Regions from separate parts of the Acidovorax sp. PRC11 genome, predicted to be linked through region 2. Evidence: riboswitches for the same ligand, from Rfam matches in the RefSeq annotation. Region 2 holds a riboswitch; the other holds the start of a gene.

Region 1 (15,495 bases), on a different contig from region 2:
AAGGCCGCCCTGGCCGGGGTGCTCGCGCTCATCGGTCTGGGCATCTGGATACGACTGGCGCGCCGCCGCCGTGCCGCGCGCATGCCGGGGCCCGCCATTCCGTTGGGGCCGGGCATGGTGCTGTCCGGCCTCGCCGCTCTGGGGGCCGCCGTGGAGACCGCCGTGCTGGTCGAAGCCACGGGCCTGCCGGTGCGCCAGTTGCAGCCCGGTTTCGCCCCATCGAATTGGGCGTGGGTGCTGGGCACGCTGGCCGTGCTGTTCTGGGGGCAGCGCGCGCTCTTGCGACGGCTGTGGCAGGCATGGCGCCCCGCGGCTGACACTCCCCGCTGAATTTCCACCTTTCTTTCGGATCACATCGCATGGCAACCAAGAAACCCAAGGGCCTCGGCCGTGGCCTCGAAGCGCTGCTCGGCCCCAAGGTCGCGGAGGCGGCTCCCGGCGCGCAGGGCGGTGCATCCGCCGCCCCGGCGGCACCGTCCGCGCTGCCGCTCGACGACATGGTGCCCGGCATCTACCAGCCGCGCACGCGCATGGACGAGGGCGCGCTCTACGAGCTGGCCGAGAGCATCAAGGCGCAGGGCATCATGCAGCCCATCCTCGTGCGCCGCCTGGCGCAGGGCGAGAACGCGGGCCGCTACGAGATCATCGCGGGCGAGCGGCGCTTCCGGGCCGCGCGCATCGCGGGGCTGGCCGAGGTGCCGGTGCTGGTGCGCGATGTGCCGGACGAGTCCGCCGCGGCGATGGCGCTGATCGAGAACATCCAGCGCGAAGACCTGAACCCGCTCGAAGAGGCGCAGGGCCTCGCGCGCCTCGTAAAGGAATTCGGCCTGACGCACGAGCAGGCGGCGCAGGCCGTGGGCCGCTCGCGCAGCGCCGCCAGCAACCTGCTGCGCCTGCTGAACCTCGCCGAGCCGGTGCAGACCATGCTGATGGCAGGCGACATCGACATGGGCCATGCGCGCGCGCTGCTGTCGCTGGACCGCGCCGCGCAGATCACCGCCGGCAACCAGATCGCGGCGCGCAAGCTGTCGGTGCGCGAGGCCGAGGGGCTGGTGAAGAAGATCGGCGCGGAATTCAGCCTCGCGCCGCAGAAGTCCCGCAAGGACGCCAAATCGCGCGACCTCAAACGGGTGGAAGAGGAACTCTCCGACCTGCTGATGGCCGAGGTGGAGGTGCGCGTGAAGAAGCGCGTGAAGCGCGGCGGCCGCACCGAGGAAGTCGGCGAGCTGGCGATCCAGTTCGGCTCGCTGGAGGCCCTCAACGGCCTCATAGAGCGCCTGCGCGGCGAAGACTGACCCCAGGGGTGCCCCGAGGGCGTCAAGAGCGCCCGAGGCTTTCTGGCGCCGTTGTCCTGCCGGTGCCGTCGCCCGCCCGGGCCGGGCCTCGGCGCTCCAGCCAGCCCATGGCCGCGAAACCGCAGGCCACGGCCAGCCACATCGTGGCGAAGCGGATGCCCACGGCGGCCAGGGCCGCGGTGCCCAGCGGCACGGCATGCAGCGCCAGCAGCGCGACGATGGTGGCCTCGGTCGTGCCGATGCCCGCGGGCAGCATCGATGCCGCGCCGGCCAGCATCGCGGTGGGATAGGTGGACAGGGCCGCGCGCAGCGGCAGCGCCGCGTCCAGGCCCTGCAGCAGCCACGCGAACGACGCCGCCACGCCGCCCCAGGCCACCAGGCCCAGCACGAAAGAGAGGGCCATGTCGCGCGGCGTGAGCCAGAGCCGGCAGCCCGACAGGCCCCGCGCCAGCGTGCGGCCCGCGCGGCCGGTGCGTCGCCAGCCGGCCGCGCGCAGGCGGGCGGCGGGGCGCTGCAGCCACCGGGGCCGCGCGGCCACCGCGGCGACGGCGCCGATCAGTCCCGCCACGAAGGCCAGCACGATGCCGAACAGCCGTCCCGACGGAATGGCCAGTGCCGCGAGCAGCGACACCGCCAGCAGATCGAAGGCGCGCTCGTAGACGAAGGCCGAGAGCGTGCGCGCGGCCGGCACGCCCCAGCGCGCGAAGTAGCGCGCGCGCACCAGCTCGCCCACCTTGCCCGGCGTGGCCGTGAAGGCGAAGCCCGCGAGATATCCCGCGAACCCCGCCAGCACCGGCACGCTGTGCCCGGCGCGGCGCAGCAGCCCGTACCAGCGCGCATAGCGCACCACGTAGGTGGCGAGGGACACCATCGCCATGCCGGGCAGCCAGACGGCCACGCGCGGCAGCTGCGCGAAGATCTGGTTGCGCGCATCCACCCACACCAGGGCCGCCACGTAGAGGGCCGTGCAGGCGAGGGCGGCGAAGAGGGCGCTGCGCGGGTTCACGGTGCCGGCCTCAACGCGGGGTGGGCTGCGCGGGCTGCTCGGCGAACGACCAGCGCTTGTGGCCCAGGTAGCTCGTGAACACCGGCACCACCACGCCCACGGCATGCGCGATCTCGGGCGCGAAATCCGTGACGCCGAGCGCGGGCAGCACCCATCGCAACAGCGCCATGCTCACGGCCCAGGTCTGCGCCACGGCGAGCAGGTTCACCAGCACGAAGAACATCGCCGACTTGCGGGTGGACTGCGTGCTCGCCTTGAAGACGAAGGCGCGCGCCAGCACGAAGGCGGTGCACATGCCCACGCAGTAGGCCGCGATCACGGCGGCGGAGAACGGCATCCAGTGGCTGAACGCGATGCGCGAGCCGAAGTTGGCGAGCGCCGCCACGCCGCCCGTCACCAGGAAGGCCAGGAACTGCCGGGAGCGGAAGGCGGCGATCACGGGCGTGGGCCTGTCGTGGAGGCGGTTGCGGCGGCCGCATCGCGCGCCATGCGGCGGCCGAAGCCGATGCTCTCGGAGATGCCTCGGTCCTCGGGGTAGTAGTAGGACGTATCGGCCACCCACAGGCCCTGCACCGGCAACTGCACGGGCGGCAGGCTCTCCAGGTAGTTGGGCGGGCAGATCGGCTGCGCGTAGCGGTAGCGGCTCGCGCGCATCGCGAGGAAGTCGCCCTCCTGCAGCGCGGGGTTGATGGTGCGCAGGTAGCGGCGCACCTTGTCGAGTAAAGCCTGGTCGGGCTCGGCGTACTTGGGGTGCTCGCCGGGCATGTAGAACGGCACGTAGACGATGGATTCCGGCAGCGGGCGCAGGTTGCTGTATTCCACCAGGCCCGGAATGTCCATGTCCGGGTCGTTCACGTTGAGCCAGAAGTTCTCGGTGAGGGGCTTGCGCAGCTTGGCGATCACGCAGACCACGGCGATGTTCTTCAGCGCCGCGAAGCGCGAGAGCACGTCCTGCGGCAGGTCCGGCATGAGGCGCGGCACGAAGGGCAGCGGCACGGTGCTGATCACCTTGTCGAAGGCCTCGAAGCCCTGCGCCGTCTCCACGCCCTGCACGCGGCCCGCTTCCATGCGCACCCGCGTCACGGGCGTGGACAGGCGGATCTCGCCGCCGTGCGCGCGGATGTCCGCGGCCATGCCGTCCAGCAGCGTGGCGGAGCCGCCCTCCAGGTGGCCGAGCTTTTCCTGCATGAGGCTGTAGCGCGAGCGGCCGATGCGGCGGATGCGGCTCCAGATCCAGGCGGCCGAGAGGTTGCCCGTGTGCTCGTAGAACTTGTACTCGAAGAGGCGGCGCCACAGCACCTCGTAGGCCTCCGCGCCCACCCACCGGCGGATCCAGCCCGTGGCCTCGACGCCGTCGAGCGGCTTCCAGTCATCCCGCTTGGTGGAGAGGAACGCATGCAGGCCGTAGCGGAACTTCGCCACCAGCCCCAGGCCCTGGAAGCGCAGCAGCGCCACCGGGTTGCCCCAGGCCTGCAGGCGCTTCTGGAACCAGTAGCCCATGCGCGTGGCGCGCCAGCGCATTTTGTCGGCCAGGCCCAGCTCGTCCAGCACCTGCAGGAAGTCGTGGTCGGAGGTGCAGTGGAAGTGGTAGTAGCGCTCGATCGGCAGGCCGTCGAAATCGAACATCGCGGTCATGCCGCCCACGCGGTCGTCGGCTTCGAACACCACCGGCCGGTGGCCGTCGCGCGCGAGCTGGTAGGCCACGGCCAGGCCCATGGGGCCGGCGCCTAGCACGGCGATGCGCTGGCCGGGCGTGGCCTGGGATGCGGCGGAAGAGGAAGCGGCGGCGGTCATCAGAACTCCAGCACCACGCGGCTGTACTCCGGGTGGTGGAAGGTTTCGTGGATGGCCTCGGCGAAGGGCGTGGCGCGCACGCCGAAGATGCCGGGCCAGTCGATCACCTCGAACTCGTCATGGGCCACGAGGGCCTTGAGCTGGTCGGCGGTGAAGGGCGGATCGCGGTCGAAGAGCGCCCACACCTTCAGCAGCAGGTAGAAGAGGCCGTAGGGAATCTTCACGATGGCGGCCTTCGCGCCGGTGGCGGCCTTGATGGTGCGGATGATGTCGATGTAGTCGACCTTCTCCAGCCCCGTGATGTTGAACACGCCGCCCACGCGGCGCTCCTCGATGCAGCGCACGATGATGCGGCAGAAGTCCGCCGCGTAGAGCGGCTGGCGCATGTAGCGGCCGCTGCCCGGGATCGGGAACACCGGCATCTTGCGCATGAAGCGCGACAGCCAGCCCAGGTGCTTGCGGTCGAACCAGCCGAACATCAGCGTGGGCCGCAGCACCACGCAGGGAATGCCGCTGGCCAGCACCATTTCTTCCTGGGCGCGCTTGGTGTCGGTGTAGTGGTCCTTGGCCACCGATTCCACCACCGAGGAGCTGATGTGCACGGTGTGGGGAATGCGGTGCTGCTGGATGAGCGCCAGGATGCGTTCGGTCGAGGTGAGGTTATTGCGCACGAACGGCTCGGCCTGCGGCGCGCCGATCTGCGCCTGCAGCATCACCACCGCGTCGGCGCCCTCGAAGTGCCGCTCCCAGTCGCCAGGCTCGGCAAGGTCGGCCAGTTCGGCGACGATGTCCGGGTGCATGCGGCGCAGGATCTCCAGGTTGGCGGCATGCTTGTCGAGCACGACGAGGTTCGCGTAGCCATGGAGCTTGAGGTGCGCGACGAGGTTCTGGCCGACCAGGCCGGCGCCGCCGGGCAGGACGATCTTGGTGTTTTGCTGCTGCATGGAAGAGGGGGAATGCATCGGGATCGGAAAGCTTGGAAAGGGCAGCCGTGTCAGGGCGCCGGTACGGGAGGCGTCAGCACCAGGGTGGCCGCGCAGGGCGTGCCGGCCGCCTGCAGCGTGACCGCGGCGGGCAGTGGAGCCGGCGCCGGCACCTGCAGGTAGGCCGTGAACATGAGGTAGCGCCCGGACGGGCCCGGCGCATGGTAGGGCGGCGTGCGCTTGCGCCAGCGGTCGGGCAGGCCGTAGCCGACCACCGTGCCGTCGGCGCCGACGAGTCGTACCGCCGCGAAAGGCGTGCGGTCCGGCTCCGGCAGCAGCCCGCCCTGCACGCGCACGAAGCGCGGCTCGCCGGGCAGGTGCTCCACCTGGTCCACGAAGGCGTGGCAGCGCGGGGGCAGGGCTGCGGCCCGCTCGCCCAGGGCGTGCGTCGCCTCCGCCAGGGCAGGCCGGCCGAACACGCCCGCACCCGCGGCGGTGGCCCTGCGGGCCAGCTCTGCTCCCAGTGCTTCGCTCCAGATCAGCATGCCGATGCGGCGCGTATCGTGCACGCCCATCTGCAGCGCCAGCGCGCCGGTGAGGCGCATGTGCGCGTGGTCGTTGCGCTCCACGTCGCGCGTCTGCACGACGAGCATGAGGGTCAGCAGCAAGACCAGCACGCCGAAGGCCGCGGCACGCGCGCCGCCGCGCAGGGCCGTGAGCCGCGGCGCGTACAGCACGGCGAGCGCGGCCCAGGCCATCAGCGTGGGGGTCGTGTAGCGGCTCGACAGCGCGCTCTCGAGCCCGAACTGCAGGCGCCCGCCGCTGGTCGCGAACGCGATGCCGCCGACGTAGGCCACGAAGCTCAGCAGGGCCAGATCCATTCGGTGCGCCTGCGGTGCGCGCAGGGCGCGGGGCAGCGCTGCCAGCGCCAGCAGCACGAACAGGGCCCCGAACGCCTGCCCGACGATCATCCACGAAGGGCCCAGATGCCGGGTGAGGTGCTGGAAGGGCGAGCCGAGGTAGAGCAGCGTGTAGACCACCATGCCCCCGGGATGCTCGCGCAGCGTCGCCATCACGCCGCCCCCGTGCCCGCCCGGTGAGACATAGCCGGCCGTGTATGCGGCGATGCAGAGGGCGGCCAGCAGCGCCAGCACGGCCGTGCGCTTCCATCCCAGCCGCGCGACGAGCGCGTAGAGCACCATCATCGGCAGCGCCATGACGCCGTTGACCATCGTGCCGATGCTGAGCACGCCGAGGGCGCAGGCCGCCACGAACCAGCCCTGCGCAGCGGGCGGGCGCGTCGCTCGGTAGAGGCAGTAGAACCCTGCGAGCGGCAGCAGCTGGGCGAGGAAGAACTGGCTCTGGAAGGCCCAGGTCAGGTTCTCCCGCTGCACCCAGGAAAACAGCCACAGCGCGAGCAGCACGGTGCCGGCGATCCACGTCCGGCGCGGCCCGTCCGCCAGCCGCGCCCGCAGGAAGGCGGACAGCACCGCGGCGCCGCATCCCGCGAGCAGGTAGTTGACCACGATCAGGAAGACCTGCTGGCCTCCGAACCAGGTGTACTCCATCCAGAAGAGGGCCTTGGCGAGCACCAGCCGGTGCTCGTTGAAGAGCCGCCACCAGGCCTGCCAGCCCGCGCCGCCGCGCACGTCGGTGTAGAACTCCAGCGCGCCCCACATGTCCCAGATGGGCACGGACGTGAAGCTGCGCCAGGCCGAGACCGCGGTGGCCAGGGCGTAGAGCGCCGCGAAGGCCAGCAGCAGCGCAAACGGCAGCTGCCGCCGCCAGGCGGGCGCGGCCCGCGGCGTGGAGTCTGGGGAAGGCGGGGCGTGTCCGTCCATGGTCCCGTCTTCAGATCTTCATGCGGTGGAACACGGCGCGCGGCAGGTGGCGGATCACCAGCATGATGAGTGCCCATTTCGCCGGGGCGTAGACCACCGGGGTGCCGCGCGCCATGCCGCGCACGATGGCGCCGGCCACGTCCTCGGGCGTCGCGAGCCGCGCGCCCTGCGCCTTCAGGTGCGCGGTCATCGGCGTATCCGTGGGCCCGGGCTTGACGAGGGTCACCCGCACGCCGGTGCCGGCCAGGCGGTGCTGCAGGCCCTGGGCGTAGCGCTCCACGAGGCCCTTGGCGGCGCCGTACACGTAGTTGGACTGGCGGCCGCGGTCGCCCGCCACCGATCCGATGATGCCGATGCGCCCGCGTCCCTGCGCCTGCTGGGCGCCCGCGAAGGCCTCGGCCCAGAGCGCGGGGGAGATGCCGTTCACTTCCAGCGCCTGCTGCGCCGCCGCGAGATCGGATTCACAGGCCGGCTGGTCGGGCAGGTTGCCGTGCGCGATGAGCACGAGGTCGGGCACGCCTTCGGCGCACACGCTGCGCACCGTGTCAGCGATGGCATCGGGCCGCAGCATATCGCCCGCGATGGATTCGATGCGGGTGCCGGGCTGGCGCACCTGCAGGTCCGCCGCGACCGAAGGCAGCCGTGCGGCGTCGCGGCCGATGAGCACCAGCCGGTCCACCGTGCCGGCGGCGAGCCAGAGGCGGGCGCAGTGGTGCGCGATGGCCGAGGTGGCGCCCACGATGGCGATGGTGCGGAAGGAGGAGGTATCGGACATGGCGGACGGAGGTGGCGGGCGGCGGAAGCGGCGCGAGCGGTGAAGGGATGGAAGAAGAAACCCGGAGGTATGGCGGGCCGGCGCGTCAGTCGCCGAACAGCCGCAGCGACATCGCGGAGCGGATGCGGGGATCGCGGTAGGGCAGGAATTCCGGCAGGCGCGGGTAGCCCGATTCGAACAGCGCGCGCGGCATGCGGGCGTCCTTCGCGGGATACAGCCGGCCGCCGGCCGCCGCCACCACGGTGTCGAGCCGCTCGAAGAGGCGCAGCGTGGACTCGCCCAGGTTCGGGAAATCGAGCGCCAGGGTCACGCCGGGCATCGGGAAACTCAGCAGGCCCGGCGGCGTGCGCTGCCCGAAGGTCTTGAGCACCCCGAGGAACGATCCCTGGCCCGACGCGGAGATCTCGCCGAGCAGTGCGGCCACCGCGCCTTCGCCGCCCTCGCGGGGCACGGCGCACTGGTACTGGTGGAAGCCGCGGCGGCCGTAGATGCGGTTCCACTCCAGCAGGTTGTCCAGCGGATAGAAGAACGGCTCGTAGTGCTGCAGGCGCCGGCCCGCGCGCTGCGCGTGCAGGTGGTAGTAGGCCGTGTTGAACGGCCGCAGGCTGAGGCGGTTGACCAGCGAGAACGGCGGTGCGAACGGCACGGTGCGCTTGCCGCCGCCGGGCGTGCGCGGCGGCGACGCCACCGGGCCGGGCACGTGGTTGCCGCGCATGAAGATGCCGCGCGCATCGGCGCCCGAGAGGCAGTCGATCCACGAGACGGTGTATTCCCAATCGGCTTCCGATGCGTCCGAGAGCTCGAAGAATTCCCGCAGGCTCGCGTAGGGCAGGGTTTCGGTGTCGAGCCACGGGCCGGCCACGCGCCGCAGCCGCAGCGTGGCCTGCGTGACGACGCCCGTCAGGCCCAGCCCGCCGACGGTGGCGGCGAACCAGTCGGGCCGCAGACCGGGCCCGCAGTGCATGCGCAGGCCGTCGGTGCGCAGCAGCTGCAGCGCGGCCACGTGGTCGCCGAAGCTGCCGTGCACATGGTGGTTCTTGCCGTGCACGTCGTTGGCGATCGCGCCGCCGACGGTGGCGAACTGCGTGCCGGGCGTCACGGGCAGCATCCATCCGCGCGGCACGAACGTGCGCTGGATGTCGCGCAGCAGCACGCCGGCCTCGCAGGTGAGTTCTCCCGTGGATTCGTTCCAGGCGATGAAGCGGTCGAGACCGCGCGTGGCCCAGAGCGCGCCGCCGGGGTTCAGGCAGACGTCGCCGTAGCTGCGCCCCATGCCGTGGGCCAGGCCGTGCTGCCCCTCCGCCAGCGGCAGGCGGGTAGGGGGATGGTCCGCGAGCGCATGCAGCGTGTGCTCCGCCGCCTGCAGCCGCCCCCAGGAATGCACCGCTACCACGGCAACCCCAGGGCCGCCACGGCCAGCGCCAGCACGAACACCGCGCCTGCCGCGAGGCTGGCGCGGTCCTTGCAGGCGAACACGAGCGGATCGTCGTGCATCTGGCCGCGTGCCGCGCGCAGCCACATCCAGCTCACCCAGAAGGCCAGCACCGGCACGGTGGCCCAGACCAGGTCGGGCGCGCGGTACATGGTCATCACGGTGTCGCTGTTGAGGTAGAGGGCGAGCACCACCACGGAGGTATAGCCGGCCGCCACGCCCAGGCTCTGCACCATCGGCGCATCCGAGGTGAGGTAGCCGCGTCCGTGGGCCTGCGTCTTGCCCGCGGCCTGCTGCACGAGCAGTTCCGCATAGCGCTTCACGAAGGCCAGCGACAGGAACAGGAAGCCCGAGCAGGCGATCAGCCAGAACGACAGCGGCTGCGCGATGGCCGCCGCGCCCGCCACCAGGCGCAGCGTGTAGAGCACGGCGAGCGCCACGCAGTCCACCAGCACCCAGCGCTTGAGCGCCAGCGAGTAGGCCCAGGTGGTCGCGAAATAGACCAGCAGCCATGCGAGGAAGGCCGGGGCGGTGGCCCAGGCCAGCGCGAGGCTCGCGCCCGCCAGCACGGGCACCAGCGCCACGCCCTGCCACGCCGGCAGCGTGCCGGCGGCGAACGGCCGCAGCCGCTTGCGCGGATGCTGGCGGTCGCTCTCCAGATCCAGCAGGTCGTTCGCGAGATAGACGGAGGAGGCGCACAGCCCGAACGCCACGAAAGCCATCAGCAGTTGCGTCCACGCCGCGCCGTCGCCCAGGCGGTGCGCCGCCATGAGCGGCACGAACAGCAGCAGGTTCTTCATCCACTGGTGCAGGCGCAGTGCCTTGCGCCATGCGGTGACGCCGGCCGCGGCCGCAGGGAAGCTGCGCTGCACGTTGCCCTGCGCTTCGGCGCGGCGCGCGACGGATGCCGGGGCATTCACCACGATGGCCGCGCGCGCGGCACGCCAGACGGGCAGGTCGGCGCGCGAATTGCCCGCGTAGTCGAAGCCGCGCTCGCCGAAGGCCCGCACCAGCGCATCGGCTTTCGCCGGGCCGGCGAGGTTGGTGGCGCCGTCGCTCGCCATCACCGCGTCGAAACAGCCCAGGTGGGCGGCGATCGCATCGGCCAGCGCCTGGTCGGAGGCCGTGCACAGCACGACGCGCCGCCCCGTGGCGCGCTGCTCGCGCAGCCAGGCGACGAGCGGCTGGTTGTAGGGCAGATGGGCGACCGGAACCTCCACCTGCTGCGCGATGCGGCGCTTGAGGGCCGCCTTGCCGCCTGCCAGCCACACGGGCAGCGCCAGCGCCTTCCAGGGCGCGTCGCGCACCAGCTGCAGGGAGCTCTCGTGCAGCATGTCGGTGAGCAGCAGCGTGCCGTCGAGGTCCACCACCAGGGGCAGGGCGTCGGCGCAGGGCGATGGATGGGAAGACGGACGCACGAAAGCCCTTGGCGGTACGAAAGTTCGGAAAACCCGGAGCGGAAGGCTTCCGGGGTGGCAACGGGTGTGGAAAAAGGAACAGCGGATTGTAGGAGGGGCAGGTGCAGGGGCTGTCCGCCTGCCGCGGCTCTCTCTCTACACTGCGCGTTACGCGGGCCGTTCCGCGTCTTCCTTCCTCCGTTCGACGACGAGACGCTTCCATGCAGATACCGCTGCCCTGGCCCCTTCCCGCCCTGCTGGCCTGGGCGGCCGCATGGCTGGCCTTCGCGCTGCTGCGCGGTGCGGCCGGCATGCCCTGGTGGGGCGCCTGGCTCGCGGGCTGCGCCGTCGGCGTGCTCGCCAGCCTCTGGGGTTCCACCCGCTGGCGGCAGGGCTTCATCGCGGCCGGCTTTCCCCTGTCCTTCCTGGCGGCCGGTGCCGCGCAGGTGCCCGCCTGGGCCTGGCTCGCGCCCCTGGGCGTGCTGCTGCTGGTCTATCCGCTCAACGCCTGGCGCGACGCGCCGCTGTTCCCCACCCCGCAGCGCGCGCTCGACGGCCTGCCGGATGCCGCACCCCTGGAGCCCGGCGCCGCCGTGCTCGACGCGGGCTGCGGCCTGGGCCACGGCCTGCGTGCGCTGCGCCGCGTCTATCCCGCCGCGCGCCTGGAGGGGCTGGAATGGAGCTGGCCGCTGCGCTGCCTGTGCGCGCTGCGCTGCCCGTGGGCGCGGGTGCGCCGCGGCGACATCTGGCGCGCGCCCTGGGGCGGCTACCGGATGGTCTACGTGTTCCAGCGGCCGGAGAGCATGGCGCGCGCGGCGGCCAAGGCCCGCGCCGAGATGGCCGCGGACGCCTGGCTGGTCAGCCTCGCCTTTGAGGTGCCGGAGGCCGCGCCCGAGGCCGTGCTGCGGCCCGTGGACGGCCACCCGGTCTGGATCTACCGGGTGGGGCGCCTGCCCCCGCCGTCTGGGCGTGGGCAGACCCCGGCGCTATGATTCGGCGCCGCCGCGCGACGGCTGCGCCGCACTGCCGAGCGCTGCCGGGCGCGGCCCTTTTATTCCCCTGTGTTTATCCCGAAAGGAATTTCTCCCATGTTCCAGAAGACCTTCACCCTGCTGGCGGTGGCCTGCGCCGCGGCGCTGCTGTCGGGTTGCGAGACCACGAACATGCGCATGGGCAGCGCGGAGTCCAAGACGGTGGCGACGGGCGCGGCGGCCGGCGAGTCGTCGGCGAATGCGAACACGCAATTGGAGCGCTGCTCCTCGCCGCTGGGTACGGTGTCGCTGGTGGAGAACCAGGATGCGGGCTGGTACACGATCCTGCGCAATGAGTACCGCCTGCCGCCCACGTCGAACCTGCTGCGGCTGCTGGTGCAGCAGTCGAACTGCTTCGTGGTGGTCGAGCGCAGCATGGCGGGCATGGGCGCGATGAACCGCGAGCGCGCCCTCATGCAGTCGGGCGAAATGCGCGGCGGCAGCAACTTCGGGCAGGGCCAGATGGTGGCCTCGGACTACGGCATGTCGCCGGAGATCATCTTCTCCAACAGCGACGCGGGCGGCATCGGCGGCGCGCTGGGTGCGCTCATCGGCGGCGGCAGCGGCCGGGCGATCGGCGCGCTGGGCGGCTCGCTGAAGACGCGCGAGGCGAGCGCGATGCTGACGCTGGTGGACAACCGCTCGGGCGTGCAGGTGTCGGTGTCGGAAGGCAGCGCGTCCAAGAGCGACTTCGCGGGCTTCGGCAGCCTGTTCGGCGGCTCGGCCGGGGGCAACCTGGGCGGCTACCAGAACACCTCGCAGGGCAAGGTGCTGACGGCGGCGTTCATGGACGCGTACAACCAGATGGTGGTGGCGCTGCGCAGCTACAAGGCGCAGAAGGTGCAGGGCCAGGGTCTGGGCGGTGGTGGCCGCCTGGGCGTGGACGGTGGCGCAGCCCCGTCGCAGACGAAGGCCGGCGCGTCGATGTCGGTGCGTGAAGCCCAGGCGCGTCTGAATGCGCTGGGCTACGACGTGGGCACGCCGGACGGCGGCATGGGCCCGAAGACGTCGAACGGCCTGCGGGCGTTCCAGAAGGACAAGGGCCTGCCGGTGACGGGGCGGCTGGATGCCGCCACGACGGACGCGCTTTCGCGCTGAGCACGGCAGGGACCGCGAGGTCCCTGTTTTTTTTCCTGCGGAGCGTGGCCGTCGGCTCCCCGCGAAGGGCGCGATCGTGTGCCAGAGCGCGCTGCAGCGCACCCCGTGTCGACCGCCGCGGCCGACCGAATCGTTCTGAAACCTCCTGAATCCTCCCGGCACCGTGCCTGCGGCCGCCGAGGCCCCTATACTCCCGCCCGTTGGTGCTCGCGCGGCCGCTTCCGGCCGCGCAGTTAAACGGGAACCAGGAAGGGCCAGTCCGCCACGGACATCCGCCCCGGCCTGGGCTGCCCCCGCAACGGTCAGCGATGGAAGGCGCACGTGCATGAGCCGCGCGCCTTCGGCCCCTGGAACGATGCCCACTGGACAAGCCCTCGCGGCCTCCGGGAAGGGCCCGGGGAACCCGGCATGCCTGCCGCAACGCCAGCCCGGATACCGGCCGACAGGGGAGTGCGCGCGCTGCGCCGCGGCGTGCGCGTTCCATTTCACGGACCCTGCGGGGAGGCAGGGTGCGGGCGCGTTCGCCGCTGGGCGGGCGCATTTTCGTTCGTTGCATTCCCATGCCAGATTCTTCGGCGCAGTCCTCCGGGGCCTGCGAGACCGCCGCCACGGGGCCCGGCACCGTATGGTTCGTCGGGGCCGGTCCCGGCGATCCGGAACTCATCACCGTCAAGGGCCGCTCGCTCATCGAGCGCGCGGGCGCCATCCTGTTCGCGGGCTCGCTCGTGGACGAGGCCGCCACGCGCTGGGCGCCGCCCGGCTGCTCGATCGCCGACAGCAAGTCCATGACGCTCGACCAGATGGCCGCGTGGCTCGTGCTGCAGGCCCAGAAGCACCGCACCGTGGTGCGCCTGCAGACGGGCGATCCGGCCCTCTACGGCGCGCTGGTCGAGCTGGTGCAGCCGCTCGACGCGGCGGGCGTGCCGGTGCGCGTGGTGCCGGGCGTGTCGTCGGCCATGGCCTCGGCCGCGGCGGCGGTGGAGAGTTTCACGCTGCCCGAGGTGACCCAGAGCGTGATCTTCACCCGCGTGGAAGGCCGCACGCCGATGCCGCCGGGCGAATCGCTCGCCGAACTCGCGCGCCACCGCTGCACGCTCTGCATCTTCCTGTCGATCACGCTGCTGCACAAGGTGCAGGCCGGCCTGCGCGAAGCCGGCTGGCCCGACGACGCGCCGCTGCTGGTGGTGCACAAGGCCTCCTGGCCCGGCGAGGAGCGCATCGTGCGCTGCACCGTGGCCGACGTGCGCGAGCGCTGCCGCGAGGCCCAGGTGGTGAGCCAGGCCATGATCATCGCCAGCCCCACGCTGGGGGCCCGCCAGTGGCAGCAGCTCGCCAAATCCAAGCTCTACGACCCGGGCTTCACCCACCGCTTCCGCCGCGCGAGCGATGCGCCGCAGGGCGCGGAAGCCTCCAGTCCCCTGACGGACATCCCACAGGACACCCCACGATGACGCACCTGCACGCTCCGCATGCCCATGGGCACTCCCACGAACACGGCCACGGCCATGACCACGGCGACGGCGCGGGACTCGCTCCGGCCGCTGCCGTCCGCATCGGCGTCGGCGCCGTCGCGGTGCCCGCGCAGGCCGGCACCACCGTGCTGCTGGTCGGCCACGGCTCGCGCGAGCCCGAGGGCAACGACGAGATCCACGCCTTCGTGCGCCAGTGGCGCGAGCGCCAGCCCGGCTGGCGCATCGAGGTCTGCTTCATCGAATTCGCGCCGCCCGGCCTGCACGACGGCCTGCTGCTGGCCGCCAAGGGCAGCTCCCGCGTGCTGGTGCTGCCGCTCATCCTGAACGCGGCCGGCCATGTGAAGATGGAGATCCCTGAAGCCATCGAGCATGCGCGCGCGCACTGCCCGGGCGTCGAATTCCTCTACGGCCCGCACCTCACGGCCTGCGAGCCCATCCTGGCGATCCTGCAGCGCCAGCTGCGCCGCTGCATGCAGAAGCTCGACATGCCCGACCCCACCACCACCGGCGTGGTGCTGCTGGGCCGGGGCTCGTCCGACCGCCAGGCCAACGGCGACGTCGCCAAGATGGCGCGCTGGCTGCAGGAAGACAGCCACCACGAACTGGTCGAGATCGCCTTCACCGGCATCACCTGGCCGCGGCTGGAGCGCGTGGTGCAGCGCCAGGCGCTGCTGGGCATGAAGCAGATCGTGGTGCTGCCGTACTACCTCTACACCGGCACGCTGATGCAGCGCATCGCCCGGCAGGTGGAGCACCTGCGCGTGCAGTACCCCCAGGTGCGCTTCGCGCAGTCGGCCCACTTCGGCATGGAGCGCGAGATCTTCGAATTGCTGGAGCAGCGCGTGGCCGACCTGCAGGCCGGCCTGCCCGACAGCCGCCTGCCGTGCGACGGCTGCAAGTACCGCGAGATCGCCCACGAGCTGGGACACGGCCACAGCCACGAGCACACCCATGCCCATGCGCCCGCGGCCCCCGCCGAGGCAGCCGCCGAACACGCGCACGCGGATGAACATGCGCACGGCCACGGACATGATCACGCGCATGGGCACGGCGACCACGGGCATGAACACGGACATGCCCATGGGCACGCGCATGGCCACGATCACCACCCCGCCCATGCCGTCCCCCAGCCGGCCGGAGCCGCCGCATGAGCACGGTCAACACCGTCACCGAACAGCTCACGCGCGCCGGCCAGGCCATCGAGCACGACAGCTTCGCCATCATCGACGCCGAGGCCGGCCCGCACCCCTACACGGCGCAGCAGTGGCCCATCGTGCGCCGCATGATCCACGCCAACGCCGACTTCGAATTCAACGGCCTGACCGACTTCCACCCCGATGCGGTGGAAGCCGGCGTCGCCGCCCTGCTGCGCGGCGGCGCGCCCGTGGTGGCCGACGTGGAGATGATCTGCTCGGGCCTCTCGCAGCCGCG
Region 2 (15,495 bases):
GCGGGCTGCACGAGCGTGCGCTCGGACGGCAGATCGGCCCGGGTGGCGGCGAGCTTCTCGTCGCTCAGGTCGGCGATCGCGACCATGGCGCCTTCCTGCGAGAAGCGGCGTGCCGTGGCCGCGCCGATGCCGGAGCCCGCGCCGGTGACGATGACGACCTTGCCGGCGAAGCGCTGCGATGGCGTGGAGGGGGTGGAAGGGGTGGAGGAGGTGGAAGATGAGGCCATAGGGTTCCTTGCGGGGAATGAACGGAGGATTCGGCCTCCGATTCTTTCGCCCCGCCCGGGGGCGGACGCCCCGCCTGGGGCGCCGTCCGCATGTCAGCCGGCATCCCGCATCCCGACCTCCCCCGGCCCGCACCGCCCCTGCGCGCGGCCGTCGCTGCCGCGCATGGAAGGGCCGGCAGGCGAACCCCACGCTCCGGTCGGCCGCCCGCTCAGCGCCGGACCATGCGGTCCATGATGTGCTCCAGCGCAGCCGCCGCATCGGTGCAGCGGCCCGTGTGGACGGGCGAGGTCTGGATGATGGCGCTGCGCCGCGCCGTCAGCCAGTGGAAGCGGGCCCGGTACGGCAGCGCGGCGATCGGCCCGCAGCCCGGATCGCCCGCGCAGAGGGCCACGATGGCGCCGAGGTGGCGGTGCACCGTCTCCACGTCCGCATCGGGATCAAGGGCGAGCAGGCGTCCCGTGTCCAGCGCCATGGCCGCCTGCAGGAAGCCGGTGCGCTGGCACGACAGGATCACGCCGGCGTTGATGAACTCCTCGCGCTCCACGCGCGGCACCACGCGCACGATGGCGTAGTCGTAGACGTCAGCCGCGTGCATCGATTGCTCCCTGCAGCCAGGCCGGGCGGCCCGCGAGCCGCGCGAGGAAATAATCCACGTAGGCCTGGCGGTGCGACGCCGGTGCGGCCAGGGGGCCGTCCGCGTGCTCCGCGCCGGCCAGGGCGAGGAACTCATCGGGCACGTCGGCCAGCACCGCCTGCAGGCATTGCGGGGTGAGGCGCTGCGCCAGGCCCGCGTCCACCTCGGCGAGCAGCGTGGCCTGCGGCAGCAGCACGTGGTCGGCGATCGGAGCGAAGGGTTTGGCGGGCTGGGCGACGGCGCCTCCCCAGGCGTGATGGAAGGTGAGCGCGGCCCCGTGGTCGATGAGCCAGGGGTTGCGGTGCCACATCAGCAGGTTGGTGTTGCGCGCGGTGCGGTCCACGTTGCCCACCAGTGCGTCGAACCACACGAGGCGCGACGCGAAATCGGGCGTGACGCGGTCCACCGCGGGGTCGAAGTTGACGGCGCCCGAGAGGTAGTCGAGCGCCACGTTGAGGCCGGCGCTCGCGCGGACCAGGTCCTGGATCTCGGGATCGGGCTCGGTCTGCGCAAGCGCGGGATCGAGGTGCGCGAGGACGATTTCGGGCACGGGCAGGTCCAGCGCCCGCGCGATGCCGCCGGCGATGATCTCGGCCAGCAGGGCGCGCACGCCCTGCCCGGCGCCGCGGAACTTGAGGACGTAGACGCCCAGGTCATCGCCTTCGACGACGGCTGGCATCGAGCCGCCTTCGCGCAGCGGCGTCACGTAGCGGCTCACGGTGATGGATCGCACGGCAGGGCTCCGTAGAAAGGGAACAGGGTCCGCAGGATGCGGCAAGGCGGCATGGTAGCGACCCGTGGCGCACCTTGCATCCCGCAGGCGCCGGCGGAACACGATGCTCTCAGGCTTTCCAGGCACTTTGCAGGGCCGCCACCGAGGCCGGCGGCAGCACGCCCAGGCGCACGCGGCCGGGCAAGCCGAAGGACGCGCAGTCGCGCAGCTTGATGCCCTGCGCCCGCAGATCCCGCAGGCGCTGCGCCAGGTGGGCCACGGGCGGACGCGCGACCAGGTAGTTGGCCTGGCTCCCCGGATGCACCGCCCAGGCCATGGCCTCGCACGCCTCCCGCAGGTGTGCCTTCCATCCGCGCAGCGTCGCCAGCGACCCGGCGAGCCAGTCCTGCACGGCCGGATCGACCCAGGCCGCCAGCATCGCCACCCCGTGCGCCCCGACGGGCCAGGAAGGCGCCAGCGACCGCAGTGCGGCGATGTCCGCCGGCCGCGCATGCTCCGGCGCGATCGCATAGGCGCCGCGCACGCCCGTGAGGCCGAGGGCCTTGTTCGGCGTCCAGAGCTGCCAGGCGTTCACCGGCAGCGCAGGCCCGTGCCGTCCCGCGCCCGCCGGCGCCAGGCGCAGCGGTGCATAGGCGCAGTCGACGACGCGCAGGGCACGGTCCGCGCCACTGCCGGAGGCCTCTTCCGCGCGCCACGTCTCCAGCGCCGGGTCGGACGTGCCGAGCGGGCTCGAAGGCTCGCAGGCCCAGTGCAGCACCCAGGGGGGTGGCGCCTCAGGGAACACGGCCGATGCCGGCAGCACCGGCAACACCGGCAGGCCCCAGGCCGCGGCCGCCTGCGCATAGTCGCCATATGCGTGCGCCGGCAGCACCACGCCGGCCGCGCGCTGCCGCACGGCCCAGGCGGTGATGCGGTGGATGAATTCGCTGGCGCTCGCGGCCGGCACGATGCAGTCGGGCGCCACGCCATGCCAGGCGCCCAGCGCCTCGCGCAGCGCGGTGTAGTCCGGGTCCGGGTAGCGGGAGGCATCGGCCGCGCGCACCGCCGCGAGGGCGATCGGGCACGGGCCGCAGGCGTTGGCATTGGTCGAGAAATCGTGCAGCGGCACGCCCAGCGCGTCGGGCCCGCCATGCGGGGAGCCCGTCATGCGCCCCACCCCGTGGCCATGCCCGCCTGCAGCAGCGCCCGCAACCACAGCGCCGACAGCGCCAGCGGCACGCACCAGCACACGGCCCGCCCCGCGAGCACCGCCGCGCGGCGCGTATCGGGCGGGGTGGCCGGCCGGCCGCTGCCGTGCAGCGTGTAGACGCCGGGCTTGGCGAGCCGCACATCGAGCGCCAGCGCCATCGCGGCCATGGGCCAGCCGCTGTTGGGCGAGGGCGTGCGGCGCGCCTGCCGTGCCACGGCGGCCCAGCGCGCGCCGGAGGTGCCCGGTGCGCACAGCACCAGCAGCGCCGCGGTGATGCGCGCCGGCACCCACGAGAGCACGTCGTCCGCCCGGGCGGCCCATTTGCCGGCCCACTGCCAGTAGCGGCCGCCGCGCATGCCGGGGTAGCCCCACATGGCGTCGGCGGTGTTGGCGAGGCGGTAGACCGCCGCGCCGGGCAGCCCCGCCACGGCGAACCAGAACAGCGGCGCCACGACGGAGTCGTTGAGGTTTTCCGCGAGCGATTCGATGGCGGATTCGCGCACCTGCACGGCCTCCAGCGCCTGTACGTCGCGGCTCACGAGGCGCGCGAGGCGTTCGCGCCCGGCCGGCAGCGACTGCGAGAGCGCGGCTTCCACCGCCACCACCTCGTCGTGCAGCATGCGCCAGGCGAGCATCGGCTTCAGCAGCACGGCGAGCACGGGCGCGGCGAGCCACCACGGCAGGGGCCCGGTGGAGCGCTGCAGCCCCCAGGCGATGGCCGCCGTGAGCGACGCCAGCGCCAGCCAGGCCGCCGCGCCGAGCGCGAAGGCGCGCGCATCGGCCGGGCCCGGCTGCCCGGGTGCGATGCGCTCCCCGCACCACTGGAGCGCGCGGCCCATCCAGACCACGGGGTGCACGGCCACGGGCGGCTCGCCCCACCAGCGGTCGATGGCCAGTGCGAGCCCCAGGGCCAGGCCCGCGGGCAGCGCGGCCCCGGCCGCCTGCAGCAGCAGCGCAGCGCCGTCAGCCATCGGAGCGCTCTCCTCCCGGCCCGGCTTCAGGGTGGACCGGGCCCGCTCGCCGGCCGTCCCCATCGGCGCTTTCAACACCGCAGGCCGCAGGCGCTCCCTGCCCCGCGCCTTCGGCGGAGAGCCATGGCGCGGGCCGGCCCCAGGCGCCTTCGAACACCACCGAGGCGAGCGGCGCGCGGCGCGCCCAGCGCTCCCGCGCCAGCATGGGTTCGGGATAGAAATCGTGCACGGGGCCGAGGCACAGCAGCGCCAGCGGCTCAGCACCGGGCGGCAGGCCGAGCAGCCGCGCGACGTCGGCGGGATCGAATATCGACACCCATCCCATGCCCAGGCCCTCGGCACGCGCCGCCAGCCAGAGGTTCTCGATGGCGCAACCCGCGGAGGCCACGTCCATGTGCGGCATCGTGCGGCGGCCGAACACATGCGCCTCGCGTCCGTCTGCGAGCGCGACGGCGATCAGTTCCGCCGCGTCGAGAAGGCCTTCGAGCTTGAGCCGCAGGAATTCCGCCTGCCGCCCCGCGCCCTGCACCGCCGGCCCATCGGCCTGCTGCGCGGTGCCATCGCCCATCACTTCCGCCGTGCGCAGGCGCTCGGCCTCCACGCAGGCGTGCAGCCGGCGGCGCAGCGCCGGGTCGGACACGCGGATGAAGCGCCACGGCTGCATGAAGCCCACGCTGGGCCCCTGGTGGGCGGCGCGCAGCAGGCGCTCGAGCACCGCCGGCTCGACGTGCCCCCCAGCGAAATGCCGCATGTCGCGCCGCTCGCGGATCACGCGGTAGACGGCCTCGCGTTCGGCTGCCGGATACGGTGCCGCGCAAGGCATGGCGGGCGCCCCGGACCTCGTCGCCATGCGCTCAGTCCTCGATGCCGCGCTGCGCCGGCACCCCGGCCTGGAACGCGTGCTTGACCAAACCCATCTCGGTCACGGTATCGGCGAGGTCGATCACCTCCTGCGGGCAGCGGCGGCCGGTGAGCACCACATGCACCTCGCGCGGTCGGTCGCGCAGCGTCTGCAGCACGTCCGCGAGCGGCAGCCAGCCGTAGATGAGCGGATAGGTCACCTCGTCCAGCAGCACCAGGAAATGCTCCCCGCCGAGGATCGCCGCGCGGGCGCGCTCCCAGCCGGCGCGCGCCAGCTCGGCCGAGTGCTCCAGGTCGCGGCTCTTCCAGCTGAAGCCGTCGCCCAGGCCTTCGATGGGAATGCCGAGCTGTTCGAAGACGCGGTGCTCGCCGAAGCGTGCGCTGGGCACCTTCATGAACTGGAAGATCTTCACCGGCTTGCCGCGCCCGTGCGCGCGCAGCGCGAGGCCGAAGGCCGCCGTGCTCTTGCCCTTGCCGTCGCCGGTGTGCACCAGCACGAGGCCCCGGCGCTCGCCGGCGGGTTTGTCCGAGCGGCGCTCGGTGGGTGGGTTTTCGATCTGCATGGCGGAGTACGTTGGAATGGGTTCGGGAAGGAAGGCGGCGCGACGCCGGATCACCCGGGCGGCGGCGTCGCCTCCACGCACGGCAGGGCCACGCGCAGGCCGTCGACCTCGCGCACCCGGATGCGGTGGCCGAACACCGATTCCACCGCCGCGTGCGTGGCGGGATCGGCGGCATCGCCATGGTGCAGCACACGGCCGGCCTCCAGCACCACCAGCGCATCGGCCTGCAGGGCGAAAGAGACCTCGTGCAGCACGCTCACCACGGTGACTCCTTCGCGCACCAGCCCGCGCACCGTGCGCAGCCAGTCGGTCTGGTGGGGCGGATCGAGGTGGGCCAGCGGCTCGTCCATCAGCAGCACGCGGGCCTGCACGGCGAGCGCGCGGGCCAGCAGCACGCGCTGACGCTCGCCACCCGAGAGCTGGGCCAGCGGCCGGTGGCGCCATTCCCAGGCCTGCGTGGCCTCCAGCGCGGCGCGCACCGCGGCATGGTCGGCGGGACCGGGCGGCGCGAGCCAGGGCTGGTGCGGCATGCGGCCGAGCATGGCGATGTCGTAGGCGGGCAGTTCGTCGGCACCGGTCTCGTTCTGCCCGAGCCAGGCGAGCTGCCGGGCACGCTCGCGGCTGCCCCAGTCTTCCAGCGGCCGGCCGAACAGGGCGATGCCGCCGCGCACCGCGCCGCGCGGCAGGAGGCCCGCGAAGGCCTTTAGCAGCGTGGATTTCCCCGCGCCGTTCGGGCCGACGATGCTGGTCCAGCGGCCGGCGGGCAGGCGCAGATCGACGCCGTGCAGGATCGGCGCGCCGCCGAGCGATGCCGCCATGCCGGTGGTGGCGAGCGCGATGCCGCTCATGCCCCGCCCCCGAGCCGGGTGCGCCGGTGCATGAGCCACAGCAGGTAGCTGCCGCCGAGCACGGCGGTGAGCACGCCCACGGGCAGCTCCTGCGGCGCCATGATCCAGCGCGCGAGGATGTCGGCCGCGAGCAGCAGCACGGCGCCCGCCAGGCTCGACAGCACCACGTGGCGCTGGTGCGTGCAGGGCGCCAGCGAGCGCACGAGGTGCGGCGCGGCGAGGCCCACGAAGGCGATCAGGCCGGTCTGCGCGACGGCCGTGCCGGTGGCGAGCCCCATCGCCGCCACCAGCCCCGCGCGCATGGGTACGAGCGGCAGGCCGAGGCTGGCGGCGGTGGCTTCGCCGAGCACCAGCCCGTCGAGCGCGCGCGCCAGCACCCAGGACGCGCCCGCGCTCACGGCCCAGGCGGCGGCCATGAGGCCGCAGGCGATCCAGCCGACGAAGCTGGTGCTGCCCAGCGTGAAGGCCTGCATGGCCTGCAGGATGTCCGGCGAGGCGAGCTCCACGAGATCGCGCGCCGCGCCCAGCACCACGCCCACGATCACGCCGGCCAGCAGCAGCCGCAGCGTGTGCTGCACGCCGCGCGCGAGCCCGAGCGTGAGCAGCACCGCCGCCACCGCGCCGATGAAGGCCATGCCCGTCACGCCCAGCCGCGCGAACCACTGCGCGGCGGTGGGCGACATGCCGAAGAACGCCATCGCCAGCGCCCCGCCCAGGGCCGCGCCCGAGGCGCTGCCCAGCAGATAGGGGTCCGCCAGCGGATTGCGGAACAGTCCCTGCGCCACGGCGCCCGCCAGCCCGAGCAGCGCGCCCGCCAGCCAAGCGCCGATGGTGCGCGGCAGGCGGATGTCCCAGAGGATCTGGCGCGCGACGGGATCGGCATCCGGCCCCCAAGCGAAGCCGATCCCCGTGCTGCCGACCCCGGAGCCCAGGGCGAGCAGCAGCGCGCTGGCGGCGACCAGTCCGGCCGCGAGCCAGGCCGCACGGCGGGCACCGCCGGAATCCGCGAACGCCGTTGCCGCGCCGCCGCTCATGGCGCCTTGTCCGCGAGGCAGCGCGCCATGATGCGCGCCGCATCCGCCATGCGCGGGCCGGGCCGCACGGCCACGTCGGCGTCGGCCGGCGAGAACACGCACACGCGCTGGGCGCGCACCGCGCGCAGGCTCTCCCAGCCGGGGTACGGCACCAGGGCCTGCATGCTGCTGTTGCCCACCATGAGCACGTCGGGCTGGGCGCGCACGACGAATTCGGGGTTGAGCCGCGGGAACGGCCCCAGCTCGGGCGGCACCACGTTGCGGGCCCCCAGGCGCGCGAGCGTCTCGCCGATGAAGGACACCGTGCCCGCCGCATAGGGCCCGCGGCTCACCTCGAAGTACACGCGCACGCCGCGCGCCTTCGGCGGCAGCGACTGGGCGGCCGCCTGCACGCCGGCATCGATCTCGCGCCAGACGCGTTCGGCGCCCTGCTCCGGCGGCACGGCCAGCAGCGTGCCCAGCGTGCGCAGCACGTCGCGCACGCCGGCATGCGTCTTGGGCTCCAGCGCCACCACGGGAATGCCCAGCGCCTCCAGCCGGTCGCTCGCGCGCGAGCTGGTGGCCAGCAGCACCACGTCGGGCCGCTGCGCCACGACGGCCTCGATGTTCGGATCGATGCCGCCGCCCATCTGCGGCAGGCGGCGCACCGCGTCGGGCCAGTTGGAATAACGGTCCACGCCCACCAGCCGCGCGCACTGCTGCAGCGCGCACACCGATTCGGTGAGCGAAGGCAGCAGGCTCACGATGCGCTGCGGCGGCCGCGCGAACGTGAGCCGGCGGCCACGGGCATCGACGATCGTGATCGGCCCGGCCGGTGCAGCGGATGCCGCGGAAGCGGACGATGCCGCGGGCGGAGCCACGGCCTGTGCCGTTGCTGCCCCCGGCGCCATGAACACGGCGGCAGGCAGTGCCGCGGCAGCGGCTGCCAGGCAACCGGCGGTACGGGACAGGGGGGCCCGCAGCAGCCGGGAGCAGACCTGGCGCAGCATCGAAAGGACCCGGGCCGCACCCGAATTGCCGTTCACGATCGCCATGGCCATGCTTCCTTCTTGAGCGTGAGCGGCAGCCCCGCCGCCACCAGCGTGACGCGCTCGCAGGCCTCGGCCGTGCGCTGGTTGAGCACGCCCAGCGCATCCACGAAGGCGCGCACCTCGCGGCCCAGCGGAATGACGCCCAGCCCGATCTCGTTGCCCACGATCACGACCGGCCCGGCCGTCTGCCGCACGGCCTGCAGGAAATCGCGGCACTGGGGTTCGAAGGCCTCGGCATGTTGCGCACCGCAGGCCTGCGCGGCCTCCTCGCCGGGCGCCGGCAGCGGCATCAGCCACTGCGTGAGCCAGAGCGTGAGGCAATCGACCACCACGAGCGTCTGCGGCGCGGAGTGCCGGGCCAGGGCACCGGCCACGTCGCGCGGCGCCTCCACCGTCTGCATGCCGGGCACGCGCACCGCGCGCTCGCGCTGGTGGCGCGCGATGCGCTCGCGCATCTCGTCGTCCCAGGCCTGGCCGGTGGCGACGAACACCGCGCGGTGCGCGGGGGAGGCATCCACCCAGGCACGGGCCAGCGCTTCGGCGCGCCGGGACTTGCCGCTTTTCTGGCCGCCCAGGATCAGCTCGCTGCGCGCGATGGAGAGCGCCGCCGCCGTGCCGTCGCTCATGCCGTGGCCCCCTGCGGATCGGGCGCGACGCGCAGCGCGCCCTCCGCGCCGAACAGCGATGCCGCCGCATGCGGGCTCGACGGGAACCATGCATGGAAGTAGCTCGCGAGGATGCTGCCGTGGCGGTAGAGCGCCTCGCCGATGACGCCGCCGCGGTCGTCCGGCTGCGGGCGCCGGGTGCGGGCGCGCACGGGGGCGCTGCTCTCGCAGGTCGAGTAGTGGAAGGTATGGCCGCGCAGCACATGGCCCTGCAGGTCCAGCTGCTGCGGGCCCAGGGCGGCCAGGCGCTTCTGCATGGCGACGCGGCCCGGCAGCAGGCCCCAGAGGGGCTTGCACGTGCCGTCCGCCAGTGTGATCGATTCGAAGAGCGCCATCATGCCGCCGCATTCTGCCCATACGGGCCGGCCGGCCTGCACATGGGACCGCAGGCTGGCCTGCATGCCGGTGTTGGCGGCGAGGCGGTCCGCATGCAGCTCGGGGTACCCGCCCGGCAGCCACACGGCATCGCACGGCGGCAGCGCGGCGTCTCCGAGCGGCGAGAACCGCACCACGCGCGCGCCGAGGGCCTGCAGCATGTCGAGATTGGCGCGGTAGACGAAGCAGAAGGCGGCATCGTCCGCCACGGCCACGGTGCGGCCCGCCAGCAGCGGCGGCACCGGCGCACGCGGCGCGGGCGCGGCGAACGGCACCGCGAAGCGCTCGCGCAGGTCGTCGAGCGACATCTGGCCGAGCGGCGTCTGCGCGAGCGCGTCGGCGGCCCGGTCCAGGCGCGCGAGTCCGTCGTCCAGCTCGTGCGCGGCCACCAGGCCCAGGTGCCGCTCCGGCAGCAGCCCCGCCCGCTGCCGCGCGGGCACGGGCGCATCGGCGCCGTCCGGCGGTGCGATGCGCGCGAGCGCACCCAGCCAATCCTGCGGATCGGCCAGGCTGTCGCGCAGCATGCCCGCGTGGCGCGCGCTGCCCACGCGGTTGGCCAGCACGCCCGCCCAGGGCAGGCCGGGCCGGTAATGGCGCAGGCCCCAGGCCAGGGCCCCGAAGGTGCCCGCCATGGCCGAGGCATCGACCACCGCCAGCACCGGCAGGCCGAAGCGCTGCGCCAGATCGGCGAGGCTCGGCGTGCCGTCGAAGAGGCCCATCACGCCCTCGATCAGCACCAGGTCGGCCTCCTGCGCGGCGGCATGCAGCCGCTCCGCCGCGTCCTGCTCGCCGGTCATCCAGAGATCGATGGCATGCACGGGCGCGCCGCTCGCGCGCTCCAGCCAGCAGGGGTCGAGGAAATCCGGTCCGCACTTGAACACGCGCACGCGCCGTCCCTGCCGTGCGTGCAGGCGCGCGAGCGCGGCCGTGACCGTGGTCTTGCCCTGCCCCGAGGACGGCGCGGCGATGGCGATCGCCGGGCAGCGGATCGTGCCGGCCGGGTCCGCGGGCCTGCTCAACGCGGAGCCCACTTCAGGCCCACGTAGAACGTGCGGCCCGCCTGCGCGTAGGTGCGCGCGGTCTGGTAGGTCTTGTCGGCGAGGTTGTCCACGCGCGCGAGCAGCGTCGTGTCCTGCGCCACGCGCGTGCTGGCGTACAGGTTCACGAGCGTGTAGCCGCCCAGCACGGTGGTGTTGGCGGCGTTGTCGAAGCGCCGGCCCTCGGCCTGCACTTCGGAGCCCACCGTCCAGCCGGCGATGCGCGTGTCGGCGCCCAGCGTGGCATGCCGCTTGGCACGGCGCGCCAGCTGGCGGCCGGTGGTTTCGTCGTGGTGGTTCTGCAGATCGACGGATGCGCGCAGCTGCACGGCGCCCAGGGTGTGCTGTGCCGAGAGCGTCACGCCCTCGTAGCGCGCGCGGCCCGCGTTGGCGTAGCAGCCGTATTCGTCCCGGCAGGGGCCGGCGGCGCCGAACACGATGAGGTTCTTCACGCGGTTGCGGTAGGCCACCACCGAGGCGCTGCTCGCGCCCTGCGTCCAGCGCAGGCCCAGTTCCACGTTGCGGCCCTCCTCGGGTTGGAGCGAGGCGACGCCGTAGGGGCTGAAGCGCTGGTAGAGCGTGGGTGCGCGGAAGGAGGTGCCGGCCGACGCCGTGGCGCGCCACTGCGGCGTGATCGCGTAGCCGTAGGCGACGCTGCCCGTGTTGTGGCCGCCGAACTCGCTGTCGGAGTCATGGCGGGCGTTGAGCTGCACCGCGTGCGGGCCGGCGGTGAAGCCGTAGCCGAGCGCCAGCGCGTCCTGCGAGCGGTCGCCGTCGATCTCGCCGTTGCTCAGATGGTCTTCGCGGCGCTCCAGCGCCGCGGTGACGAGGTGCCCGCCCTGCCGCCATTCGTTCTGGAAGAGGTAGCCGCGCAGGCGCGTGTCGGTGACGTAGGGCGAAGGACGCGTCTCGTAGCGGTCGCGAGAATCGGTGACCGACAGGCGCGTGGTGTAGTGCTCGGTCCATTGCGAGCGCCAGTTCAGCCCCAGCGCATGCATGCGGTGGAGTGCGCGGTCGTCGTTGCCCAGGGGCGTGGTGTCGTAGCCCGCGTTGCTGTCGGCGCCCAGCAGCGTGCCCTCGATGCGCTGGCGCGGATCGATCTGCAGGCCCACGCGCGCATTCAAGGCGGAGCGGCGCAGGCCGTCCTTGTCGGGGTTCTGGCCGGCGACCGGACGGGCGTTGAAGCCGTCGCTGATCTCCCGCTCCAGGCCCAGCGCGTAATCGACGGCACCGCCCTCGCCCGCCGAGCCGGCCACGCCGGCCTCGGCCTTGTAGGTGCCGTGGCTGCCGGCGCCGATGCCCACGTAGGGCTGCGCGGGGCCTTCGCCCTTGCGCGTGAAGATCTGGATGACCCCGCCGACGGCGTCCGAGCCGTAGACGGCGGCCGCGGGGCCGCGCAGCACTTCGATGCGGTCGACGAGGCCGAGCGGGATCGCCTCCCAGGGCGCGCCGCCCGTGGTCTGCGAATCCATGCGCACGCCGTCGATGTAGACGGCGGTGAAGCGCTGCTCGGCGCCGCGCAGGTACAGGCTGGTGGTGGTGCCCGGCCCGCCGTTGCGCGAGATTTCCACGCCCGGCACCCGGGCCAGCACGTCGGCCAGGCCGGTGGCGCCGCTGCGCTCGATGGTCTCGCGGTCCACGATGGACACGTCGGCCACGAGGTCCGCGAGCGGCTGGGGCGTGCGGTTGGCGGTGACCACGGTTTCGCCCAGCGGCGCGGCCTGGGCGGCGGCCAGGGCGGGAAGCAGGGCTGCGGCCAGCAGGGCCAGCGCCGCGGGGGCGCCGCGCAGGGACGGGGTCGCGCGCGCGCCGGCGGCGCCGCGGAGTCGGAGGGTCGGAGAATGCATGGAAACGATCGGCAGAAAGCGAGCCCGCGCCGGCCTCCCCGCCGGCATTGGGCGACACGGCCGCGCCCCGGCAGTGAGCATCGGGGTGCGGCCTCCGTGTTGGCCGGTATCCGGGCTGATGGAGGGGCGCGCTCCGACGCCTTCCCAGGCGCTTGTTCAAGGCGCCCAGTGGCTTCGTGAAGGAGGCGAGAAGGCCGGCGAGCCGAAAGGCGGCCGACTTCTTCCATGGACCGTTGCGGGGGCAGCGCAGGCTCGGCGCGCCCGTGGCGGACGGCACCTCCCTGCTTCCCGTTGAACCGCGGTCTGTGAACCAGCACCGCAGGCACCAACCCTGCGGATTCTAGGGCCTGTTCACGTTTCGATGCACATTCGCCCCTCCGCCCAGCGGCGCTCGGACGCCCTCGCCTCTGTGGCGCGGACGCATCGCCACCTACAATCGACGGATGGTTTCTCCTTCCCCCCTCGACCAGATCACGGAGCGCGTGGAGCGGCTGCTCGCGCGCCATGCCGAACTGCAGCGCGCCAACGCCCTGCTCACGGCCCAGGTCGTCTCGCTCACGCAGGAACGCGACTCCCTCCGCTCGCGCCTGCACACCGCCCGCACGCGCGTGGACGCGCTGCTCGAGAAGCTGCCCGCCGCGCCGGATGCCGCGCCCGCCGGCCCGAACGATCCTCCGAAGGACGCCGAATGAACCACATCGAAGTGCAGATCATGCAGCAGGGCTACCGGCTCGCCTGCCCCGAGGGGCAGCAGGAGACGCTGCTGCAGGCCGTCGAGCGCGTGGACGCGGCCATGACCCGCATCCGCGACGCCGGCAAGGTGCGCGCACGCGAGCGCATCGCCGTGCTGGCGGCGCTGAATCTCGCCTTCGAACTGGCCGACCACCAGGCGCGCGCCGCACAGCCACAGCCGCAGCCGGCCGATCCACTGGTGCAGCCCGGCAGCGAGGTCTCCCCGCCGGAAACCGCGGAAACCGCGGGGAGCGTGGAGAGCCTGCAGGACGCCCCCCTGCAGGCCGCGGCACCCGCGGTGGCGCCCCCGGCCCCGGAAGCCGCGGCGGAAGCGCCCCCGTCCGGCCACCCGTCCGACGGCGCCATCGGCGCTGCGGGCGGCGACGCCCTGGAGGCGCTGCTGCGGCGGCTCGACCAGGCGCTCGGCCAGGAGGGCCGGCCCGCCTGAGCGGCCCCCTTCTGCATCCCTGCGCTTCCAAAGGTCGCTCCAGGTGCCTACAATGGAGGTGTCTGCAGTGCCGCCGGGCCTTATATTTCCTTGAACCAATGCTCCCTGAGCAAGGGCTTGGTACATTGCCCGGTGAGCGTGATCATCTCGCGTCAGATGAACCCAACGCCTGGCTGCCCTCGCCCCCCTGAACCCCCGGTTCAGGATGAGGGTCCGGTGGCTACTGCAGGCACCTTCTTCCCCAGCGCTGCGGCCGAACCCCGCGGCGCTTTTTCATTTCCGGCCCCGCGGGGCTACGGCACGGCAGGCGGATGCGGCTGCGCGACCAGCGCGCGGAACGCCTCCGCCGGCAGCCCCGGCGCGAGCAGGAAGCCCTGGAAGTAGTGGCATTCCATGGCCTGCAGCGCCTGCCGCTGCTCCGGGGTCTCGACCCCCTCGGCCACCACCTGGATGCGCAGCGCCCGGCCGATGTGCACGATCGCCTCGATGATCGCGCGATCGCTCTCGTCGTCCGGCAGGCCGCGCACGAACGACTGGTCGATCTTCAGCTTGTGGATCGCGAGTTTCTTGAGGTAGGCCAGGCTCGAATAGCCCGTGCCGAAATCGTCGATCGACAGCCCCACGCCGAGCGACGCCAGCGCCGCGAGGCGCTGCTCCATCTCCCGCGCGTCCTGCAGCAGGATGGTCTCGGTGAGCTCCAGCTCCAGCAGCGAGGCCGGCAGGCGGTGGCTGCGCAGCAGCGACACGAGCCGCTCCACGAAGCCCGGCTGGCGGAACTCCAGTGCCGACACATTCACCGCCACCATGAGCGGCGTGCCGGCGCGCATCCACTCGGCCGCCTCGCGGATCGCCTGCTCCAGCACCCAGGCCCCGAGGGTGACGATGTAGCCCGACTCCTCGGCCAGCGGAATGAACACGCCGGGCGAGACGGTGCCCATCACCGGATCGTTCCAGCGCAGCAGGGCCTCGGCGCCGACGATGCGTCCCGTCGCCATCTCGACCTGCGGCTGGTAGTGCACCGCGAAATGCCCCTGGTCGAGCGCCTGGCGCATCGCATGCTCCAGCTGCATGCGCGAGAGCAGGTCGGCATTCATCTGCGGCAGGTAGAAGCCGTAGCTGCCGCGGCCGCGCTCCTTGACGCGGTACATCGCCGTGTCCGCCTGCTTGATGAGATCGTCCAGCGTGGCGCCGTCGCGCGGATGCAGCGCGATGCCGATGCTGCACTGGATGGAGAATCCCATGCCGTCGAGCATGAAGGGCTGGCGCATCTCGTCCAGGATGCGGCGCGCGACGCTCTCGGCCACCTCCGCCCCGCTGGCGTGCAGGTGGATGACGAACTCGTCGCCGCCGAGCCGGCACAGCATGTCGCTCTGGCGCAGGCAGCCCTGCAGGCGCCGGGCCACCAGTTGCAGCACCCGGTCGCCGAACAGATGCCCGAGCGAATCGTTGATGATCTTGAAGCGGTCCAGGTCGATGAACAGGATCGCGAAGCCCCCGCCCGACACGGCCGCCTCTTCGATCGCCGAGGCGACGCAGCGCGACAGCAGCAGGCGGTTGGGCAGGCCCGTCAGCACGTCGCTGTAGGCCAGCTGCTCGATGCGCTTCTGCGCCGCGTGCTGCAGCGTCAGGTCGCGGAACGAGTACACCCGGCCCATCGGCCGGCCGTGGCTGATCTGCGGCACGGAGCGCCGCTCAATGACGGTGCCGCTGCGCAGGTGCAGGATGTCGGTGGTCTCTTCTTCCGGGAATTGGGCGATGCCCAGCAGCCGCGCACGGTAGGCGTCCGCATCGACCACCTGGCGCGCCATGTGCGTTTCGAGGGCGGCATCGTCGCGCTCCACCAGCAGCTCGTCCGGCAGGTTCCACAGGAGTGCCAGCCGCTGGTTGAAGGCCCGGACGCGGCCGGCCATGTCGCACACCAGCATGCCGTCCGCGGCCGAGTCGAGCGTGGCGCGCAGCTCGCAGAGCAGCCGCTCGAGTTCGCCCTGGATGGCGGCCTGCTCGCTGCGGTCCACCATGCCGAGCACGAGGAGCGGAGTGCCTGCACCATCGGGCCCGATGGCATCGATGGCCGCGACGCGGCGATCCACCGGCACGAGCCGTCCATCGCCGCGCAGCATGCTGGAATGCGAATGGATGCCGGCACGCAGCGCGGGAAGGTCCTGCATCCAGAAGGCGACGTCCTCGGGAGTGGCCGCCAGGGCGTACACGGGCTGGCCTTCCATCGCCTCCGCGGGCCGGCCGGCCAGCGCCACGGCCGCCGGATTGCAGAGCACGACGTCGAGCGATTGCGCGTCCA

Evidence for each region. A riboswitch is a leader RNA that binds a small molecule or an ion and turns the genes downstream of it on or off. The one in region 2 is predicted to bind cobalamin.
Region 1: linked by a shared signal. The riboswitch ahead of cobM (precorrin-4 C(11)-methyltransferase) and the one ahead of Q9R47_RS09555 (TonB-dependent receptor domain-containing protein) in region 2 are both predicted to bind cobalamin.

The regions. Positions count from the first base shown of each region.
Region 1 covers NZ_JAUZUQ010000002.1:58,745-74,239, reverse strand. The annotation lists gene Q9R47_RS02440 (hypothetical protein) at 1-330, shown strand, start outside; gene Q9R47_RS02435 (ParB/RepB/Spo0J family partition protein) at 360-1,295, shown strand; gene Q9R47_RS02430 (lysylphosphatidylglycerol synthase transmembrane domain-containing protein) at 1,318-2,301, opposite strand; gene Q9R47_RS02425 (GtrA family protein) at 2,312-2,740, opposite strand; gene Q9R47_RS02420 (NAD(P)/FAD-dependent oxidoreductase) at 2,737-4,095, opposite strand; gene Q9R47_RS02415 (NAD-dependent epimerase/dehydratase family protein) at 4,095-5,039, opposite strand; gene Q9R47_RS02410 (hypothetical protein) at 5,090-6,859, opposite strand; gene Q9R47_RS02405 (SDR family NAD(P)-dependent oxidoreductase) at 6,870-7,634, opposite strand; gene Q9R47_RS02400 (FAD-binding oxidoreductase) at 7,720-9,027, opposite strand; gene Q9R47_RS02395 (UbiA family prenyltransferase) at 9,021-10,484, opposite strand; gene Q9R47_RS02390 (class I SAM-dependent methyltransferase) at 10,685-11,455, shown strand; gene Q9R47_RS02385 (peptidoglycan-binding protein) at 11,552-12,592, shown strand; cobalamin riboswitch at 12,777-13,051, shown strand; gene cobM (precorrin-4 C(11)-methyltransferase) at 13,153-14,043, shown strand; gene Q9R47_RS02375 (sirohydrochlorin chelatase) at 14,040-15,215, shown strand; gene Q9R47_RS02370 (precorrin-8X methylmutase) at 15,212-15,495, shown strand, end outside.
Region 2 covers NZ_JAUZUQ010000007.1:1,648-17,142, reverse strand. The annotation lists gene Q9R47_RS09615 (SDR family oxidoreductase) at 1-227, opposite strand, end outside; gene Q9R47_RS09610 (DUF3037 domain-containing protein) at 437-823, opposite strand; gene Q9R47_RS09605 (HipA family kinase) at 810-1,595, opposite strand; gene Q9R47_RS09600 (aminotransferase class I/II-fold pyridoxal phosphate-dependent enzyme) at 1,705-2,742, opposite strand; gene cbiB (adenosylcobinamide-phosphate synthase CbiB) at 2,739-3,755, opposite strand; gene bluB (5,6-dimethylbenzimidazole synthase) at 3,748-4,605, opposite strand; gene cobO (cob(I)yrinic acid a,c-diamide adenosyltransferase) at 4,610-5,179, opposite strand; gene Q9R47_RS09580 (ABC transporter ATP-binding protein) at 5,230-6,027, opposite strand; gene Q9R47_RS09575 (iron ABC transporter permease) at 6,024-7,061, opposite strand; gene Q9R47_RS09570 (helical backbone metal receptor) at 7,058-7,951, opposite strand; gene Q9R47_RS09565 (bifunctional adenosylcobinamide kinase/adenosylcobinamide-phosphate guanylyltransferase) at 8,083-8,718, opposite strand; gene Q9R47_RS09560 (cobyrinate a,c-diamide synthase) at 8,715-10,151, opposite strand; gene Q9R47_RS09555 (TonB-dependent receptor domain-containing protein) at 10,148-12,016, opposite strand; cobalamin riboswitch at 12,100-12,361, opposite strand; gene Q9R47_RS09550 (DUF904 domain-containing protein) at 12,460-12,708, shown strand; gene Q9R47_RS09545 (cell division protein ZapA) at 12,705-13,196, shown strand; gene Q9R47_RS09540 (EAL domain-containing protein) at 13,490-15,495, opposite strand, start outside.